Nisaea sediminum: one gene and its partner. The protein of the gene in region 2 binds, or shares a complex with, the protein of the main gene of each other region. Links are inferred from orthologs where the notes say so. Each region holds a gene or a part of one and is shown on either strand. Other genes may lie near its edges.

Evidence for each region.
Region 1: the proteins of secG (region 2) and secY are in contact, whole or in part, in a crystal structure (PDB 5AWW), measured with the Thermus thermophilus proteins. The link is inferred for Nisaea sediminum from one-to-one orthologs. Residues at the interface, in WP_223903268.1 of Thermus thermophilus: Tyr5, Ile9, Tyr12, Leu13, Ala16, Leu19, Val20, Val23, Leu24, Gln26, Glu27, Pro28, Gln30, Gly31, Ala32, Asp34, Leu35, Met36, Gly37, Gly38, Ser39, Ala40, Asp41, Leu42, Phe43, Ala45, Arg46, Val48, Tyr53, Thr56; in WP_096411648.1 of Thermus thermophilus: Leu14, Gln16, Arg17, Phe20, Ile34, Pro35, Pro37, Ile72, Arg108, Arg109, Asn112, Gln113, Arg116, Ile117, Ile120, Pro145, Gly146, Trp147, Phe152, Phe155, Val156, Val159, Thr160, Val162, Ala163, Gly164, Ala166, Leu167, Trp170, Glu173.

What each region holds. Positions count from the first base shown.
Region 1 is NZ_JACZCQ010000013.1:168,548-171,801, forward strand. What follows is about bases 118-3,053. They hold secY (preprotein translocase subunit SecY), read right to left. Parts: upstream 2,290-3,053; coding sequence 946-2,289; downstream 118-945. Other genes in these bases: rpsM (30S ribosomal protein S13), read right to left, coding at 118-191; IG122_RS21870 (adenylate kinase), read right to left, coding at 374-949; rplO (50S ribosomal protein L15), read right to left, coding at 2,319-2,822; rpmD (50S ribosomal protein L30), read right to left, coding at 2,880-3,053. Outside these bases: more of rpsM, read right to left, coding at 1-117; more of rpmD, read right to left, coding at 3,054-3,086; rpsE (30S ribosomal protein S5), read right to left, coding at 3,102-3,254. UniProt on the Bacillus subtilis protein: The central subunit of the protein translocation channel SecYEG. Consists of two halves formed by TMs 1-5 and 6-10.
Region 2 is NZ_JACZCQ010000002.1:24,579-27,662, reverse strand. Bases 101-2,866 are described here. They hold secG (preprotein translocase subunit SecG), read right to left. Parts: upstream 1,760-2,866; coding sequence 1,442-1,759; downstream 101-1,441. Other genes in these bases: IG122_RS03595 (SurA N-terminal domain-containing protein), read left to right, coding at 2,803-2,866; tpiA (triose-phosphate isomerase), read right to left, coding at 1,881-2,627; IG122_RS03610 (CTP synthase), read right to left, coding at 101-1,338. In the rest of the region: more of IG122_RS03610, read right to left, coding at 1-100; more of IG122_RS03595, read left to right, coding at 2,867-3,084. UniProt on the Bacillus subtilis protein: Involved in protein export. Participates in an early event of protein translocation.

The DNA of each region.
Region 1 (3,254 bases), on a different replicon or contig from region 2:
TGATCGCGGTCGATGACCTCGCGCAGGCGCGCGACTTCGTCTTCGGTCAGTTCATGTACACGGCGCTCGCGCGGGATACCGACGCTCTCACAGATCTTTGTGGAGGTGGTCCGGCCGATACCATGAATGTATGTCAAAGCAATCTCGACACGCTTTTGCGTCGGGATATTCACGCCTGCGATGCGCGCCACGAGCAAACTCCTCAGTACAACGCTTGTCAGCGTCCAACAAAATTACGGGTCATCTGACCCAGGCACCGAACTCGGAAAATTCGCGCAAGCGAATACGCACGGTTTCTCCGAAACCGAGGGCGCGGATTATACGCAACCGAATTGCCGAGTCAACCGGTTTACCCGCACCTCAAATCCCAAACTCAGGCCGCCGCGATCGCGTCGATCTGAGCACTCACCTCTTCGATGGAGGCCATGCCGTCCACCGTCTTCAGCGCTCCCTTGGCCGCGTAATACGGCGTGATCGGAGCGGTCTGTTCCTTGTACACATCGAGCCGCTTCTTCAGCGTCTCTTCGTTGTCGTCGCTGCGACGCTCGGCTTCCGGTGTCTGTGCGATCCGGGTACGGATGCGATCAAACAGGATGCTTTCGTCGACCTTGAGTTCGATCACGTGATCGATCTTCAGGCCCTTGTCGGCCAGCATGACGTCGAGCGCTTCCGCCTGCGCCACGGTGCGCGGGAAGCCGTCGAGAATGAAACCGTTCTTGCAATCCGGCTCGTCGACACGTTCGGAAATCATCTGAACCATGATGTCGTCGGAGACCAGACCGCCTGCGTCGATGATGCTCTTCGCCTTCAGGCCGACATCGCTGCCAGACGCGATCGCCGCGCGCAGCATGTCACCGGTGGAGAGCTGGACGATCTTGAACTTGTCCTCCAGGCGCTTCGCCTGGGTCCCCTTTCCGGCACCCGGAGGGCCGAGCAAAATCAGATTCATCGACGTTTCCCCCTCAGTTTTGATTTTTTGATCAGGCCCTCATACTGATGCGCCAGCAGATGCGACTGGATCTGGCCCACAGTATCCATGGTCACCGTCACGACGATGAGCAGGCTCGTTCCCCCGAAATAGAAGGGCACCTGATATTGGCTGATCAGGATCTCGGGAAGGATGCAGATCGCGGCGAGATAGCCGGCACCCAGCACCGTGAGCCTGGTCAGAACGTAGTCGAGATAATCGGCCGTGTTCTTGCCGGGACGGATCCCGGGCACAAAGCCGCCGTATTTCCGCAAGTTGTCCGCGGTCTCCGCCGGATTGAAGACGATGGCGGTATAGAAGAACGCGAAGAACACGATCAGGCTGACGAAGATCGCCATGTAAAGCGGCTGTCCGCGGCCCACCATCGCGGTGAAGGTCGTGAGCCACTCCGGCCCGCCGCCGCCGGCCGTGGTCATCTGCGCGACCGTCACCGGCATCAGCAAAATGGAGCTAGCGAAGATCGGCGGAATGACGCCCGAGACGTTGATCTTGAGCGGAAGATGCGAGTTCTCTCCGCCGAACATCCGGTTGCCGACCTGGCGCTTCGGATACTGCACCGTGATCCGGCGCTGCGAGCGCTCAACGAACACGATGCCGGCGATGACGGCGACCGCCATGATCAGGATCAGCACGATAACAGCAGCGGAAAGCGCGCCGGTCCGGCCGAGTTCCAGCGTGCCAGCAAGCGCTGTCGGAAGCTGCGCCACGATACCGGCGAAGATGATCAGCGAAATGCCGTTGCCGACGCCGCGCGCGGTGATCTGCTCACCGAGCCACATCAGGAAGACGGTCCCGCCGACCAGGGTGATCACCGCAGTCGCGCGGAAGAAATAGCCCGGATTGCCGACAGCCGTGCCGTCCGCCATGGACTCGAGCCCGGTAGCGATGCCGTAGGCCTGGAAGGCCGCCAGCAGCACCGTCAGATAGCGGGTGTACTGGTTGATCTTCTTGCGCCCGGTCTCGCCTTCCTTTTTCAGGGTCTCGAGGCTGGGCGACACCGCGGTCATCAGCTGCATGATGATGGCCGCGGAGATGTACGGCATGATGTTCAGCGCAAAGATCGTCATGCGGCCCAGCGCACCGCCCGCGAACATGTCGAACATGCCGAGGATGCCGCCGGAATTCTGCGAGAAGATCTGCTCCAGCACCGCCGGGTCGATGCCCGGGATCGGGATATAGGTCCCGAGGCGGTAAACGATCAACGCACCCAGTGTGAACCAGATGCGTTTCTTGAGTTCCGTCGCTTTCGCGAAGGCCCCGAAGTTGATCGATGAAGCGTATTGCTCGGCGCTGGATGCCATGTCGCTGAACCCAATCGGTGGATGTCAGGTTACTCGCTGGAGGAGTCGCCCGCTTCTTTGCCCGGCTTCGCGGCGGCGGCCGCAACCGTAACGGAACCACCGGCCTTCTCGACCGCCGCGATCGCGGCAGCCGATGCACCGGCAACTTCCACCTTAACTTTGGCCTTCAGCTCGCCCGTTGCAAGCAGGCGCACGCCGTCGCGCAGACGACCGACCACGCCGGCGGCCTGAAGCGCCGCGGCATCGATGGTCTTCTTGCCGTCGAGCTTGCCCGCGTCGATCGCCGCCTGGATCGTGCCGACATTGACCGGCGCGTATTCCTTGCGGAACGGGTTCTTGAAGCCACGCTTCGGCAGGCGGCGATGGATCGGCATCTGGCCGCCCTCGAAGCCGTTGATGGCAACGCCGGAGCGCGAGGTCTGACCCTTCTGACCCTTGCCGGCGGTCTTGCCGAGGCCGGAACCGGCACCGCGGCCGACCCGCTTGCCGGACGGACGCGCGCCCGGATTGTCGCGAAGTTCGTTGAGTTTCATCGTTCTTGCCCTCGTTCCGGCAACGGCCGGATCGCCTTGATGTACTGCCTGATCGCCTTAGGACGCGTCTTCGACGCGCACCAGATGGTGAACCTTATTGATCATGCCGCGAACCGACGGAGTGTCCTCCAGGGTGCGCGTGCGATGCATTTTGTTCAGACCGAGACCGATCAGGGTCTGCTCCTGGTCCTTGGTCCGGCCGATCGGGCTGCCGATCTGGGTGACCGTGACCGTCTTGCCAGCCTTCTTCTTCGTCGCCGCCATGGCTCTTCTCCGTCCTTAGGCCTGTGCCGCTTCGGCGTCGGCGCCGGACCGGCCGAAGATCTCGGAGACCTTCTTGCTGCGCTTGGCCGCAACCGCGCGCGGGGACCGGACGTTCTTCAACGCCTCGAAGGTGGCCTTGATCATGTTGTGCGGGTTGGAGGTGCCGGT
Region 2 (3,084 bases):
ATCGTAAGCGCCGAGCCGCATGGTGCCGCCGAGATCGCCGTCCGCCGCGCGCTTTTCCATCTCGTTGCCGCGCACCCACTCGGTCAGGAGACCGACGACGGGCAGGTCGCAGGGGCCGAACTCGGTCGAGCCCGCGCCTTCCATCCCGGCAAGAGCGCGCGCCGCCTCGATCACCGCCATCTGCATGCCGAAACAGATGCCGAAATAGGGAATCTTGTGCTCACGCGCGAAGGTGACGGCCTTGATCTTGCCTTCCGCACCGCGTTCGCCGAAGCCGCCCGGCACCAGGATGCCATGCACGTCCTCGAGGCGGTGAATGGTGTCGTCGCGCTCGAAGATCTCGCTGTCGATCCAGTCGAGCTCGACCTTCACCTTGTTGGCGATACCGCCATGGGCGAGGGATTCCGCGAGCGACTTGTAGCTGTCGAGCAGGCTCGTGTACTTGCCGACCACGGCGATCTTCACCGTGCCTTCCGGGTTGCGCACCGTGTGGGTGATGTCGGTCCAGCGCGAGAGATCCGGTTCGGGCGTCGTCTCGTCCAGCAGCCCGAAATGGCGGCAAACTTCGACGTCGAAACCCTCGTTATGGTAGGCGACCGGGACGTGATAGATCGAATCCACGTCGAGCGCCGGGATCACCGCTTCCGGACGGATGTTGCAGAAGAGCGCGATCTTGCGCTTCTGATCGGCAGGAATCTCGTGCTCCGAACGGCATAGCAGGATGTCGGGCTGGATACCGACACTCTGCAGTTCCTTGACCGAATGCTGCGTCGGCTTGGTCTTGAGTTCGCCCGCCGAGGCGATCCACGGGACCAGCGTCAGGTGCACGAAGAGCGAGCGTTCGCGGCCGAGTTCGTTGCCGAGCTGGCGGATCGCTTCCAGGAACGGCAGGCTTTCGATGTCGCCAACCGTGCCGCCGATCTCGCAGAGCACGAAATCCTCGTCCCCGAGATTCGAGCGGCAGAATTCCTTGATCGCGTCGGTGACGTGCGGAATGACCTGGATCGTGGCGCCGAGATAGTCGCCGCGGCGCTCCCTCGAAATCACGTCCATATAAATCTGACCGGTGGTCACACTGTCGTTCTTGGTCGCCGAGACGCCCGTGAAACGCTCGTAATGGCCGAGGTCGAGATCAGTCTCCGCCCCATCATCGGTCACGAAGACCTCGCCGTGCTGATACGGACTCATGGTGCCCGGATCCACGTTCAGATAGGGATCGAGTTTACGAAGACGCACCTTGTAGCCACGCGCCTGAAGCAACGAGCCAAGGGCCGCAGAAGCGAGGCCTTTACCGAGAGATGAAACCACGCCGCCGGTGATGAAAATAAAGCGAGACATGGACCTGCGTTATATCCGAATTGATGAAGCTGACCTAATCAAAACGCACCCCTTCGCCCGCCCGATTTCGAGCGGGGCGCAAGGTACGCCGAAAACCTTAGAGTTACTGCGAGAGAGGCGCCTGCGGACCGGTCGGAGCGGCCGGTTCGGAACTCTCCTGAACCTGGTCCGCGATCGAGCCGGTCTTGTTCGTCTCGGCGAGAATCGCGAGCAGAATGCTGGTGGCGAAGAAAGCCGCTGCGAGAATCGCGGTGCTGCGGGTGAGCAGGTTGGCCGTGCCGCGGGCCGACATGAAGCCGCCCATTCCGCCGCCGCCTCCGCCGCCGATGCCGAGCCCGCCGCCTTCGCTCCGCTGCAGCAGAACGACAATGACAAGCGCGAGCGCGATCATCAGGTGAATGGCAAGCAGGACTTCGATCATCGGTCTTTCCCGGCTCTCGTCCGGCGCAAAATAGAAATCGCGCCGAGGACGGTAGAATGAATCTCGCGGGGTTGTAGCTTCCCCGCCGCGACTTGGCTAGAGCGAATTGATACCGCTGCCGTCAACCAGCAGCGGTGGCAATGGCGAGGAAATCCTCGGCCTTCAGGCTCGCACCGCCGACCAGAGCGCCGTCGACGTCGGCAAGCCCAAGGATCTCGACGGCGTTTCCGGGCTTAACGGAGCCGCCGTAGAGCAACCGGAGGGCATCCGCTCCACCGAGCATCGATGCCGCGACCTTGCGCATATGGGCATGCATGGAGGCGATGTCATCGATCGTCGGCGTGCGGCCGGTTCCGATGGCCCAGACCGGCTCGTAGGCGATCACGATCCCGGTTTCCGTCGCGCCGTCCGGAAGAGAGCCGCGAATCTGGGATTCGACCACGGCTTCCGCCTTGCCCGCATCGCGTTCCGCTTCGGTTTCGCCGACACAGACGATCGGAACCAGGCCGGCGGAGAGCGCCGCTTCCGCTTTCGCCTTTACGGTCGCATCACTCTCGTCATGGTCCGCACGGCGCTCCGAATGCCCGACGATCACATAGGACCCGCCGAGATCCTTGATCATCGCCGCCGCGACGTCGCCGGTATGGGCGCCGCTCGGCTTCATGTGACAGTCCTGTCCGCCGACCGAGACCGCGCTTCCGTGCAGCACGGCCGCGACGGGAGCGATCAAGGTCGCCGGAGGGCAAACCAGCATGTCCGCAGCGCCATCCGCGGCAAAATTCTCCGCCAGCGCGGCCGCCAGGGCCTCGCCCTCGGCGCGCAGCAGGTTCATCTTCCAGTTTCCGGCGATCAGGACGCGGCGTGTCATCTCGGTTCTTCCCTCGGCGCTGATTGAAAAGGCGGCATGGCCTTAGCACATTGGATCATAAGGTGGGGAGGCTGGATTTCACTCGGAATTGCGAGTTGCAGCACGGATCGGCCCGCTTCTATTATGCGCCTCCCCGTGAGGGGCCCCGTAACCCGAGAAAGCCGCGACGTACCCCATGCTTCAAATGATCCGCTCCCGCGTCACCTCGATCTTCGTCAAGGGACTGTTCGTTCTGCTGATCGCCTCCTTCGCGGTCTGGGGGATCGGCGATATTTTCCTCGGCTCCCCGACCGGCAAGGCCGCCATCGAGGTTGGCGATGTCGAGATCACGACCGCCGAGGTGCTCGACGAGTTCGAGCGCGTGCGCCGGACCATGGGGGCGCAGTTGACTGCCGAGCAGGCCGCCCAGTTCGGCCTCCTGGAGCAGGTCATGAACGATCTCGCCAACCGCGCCCTC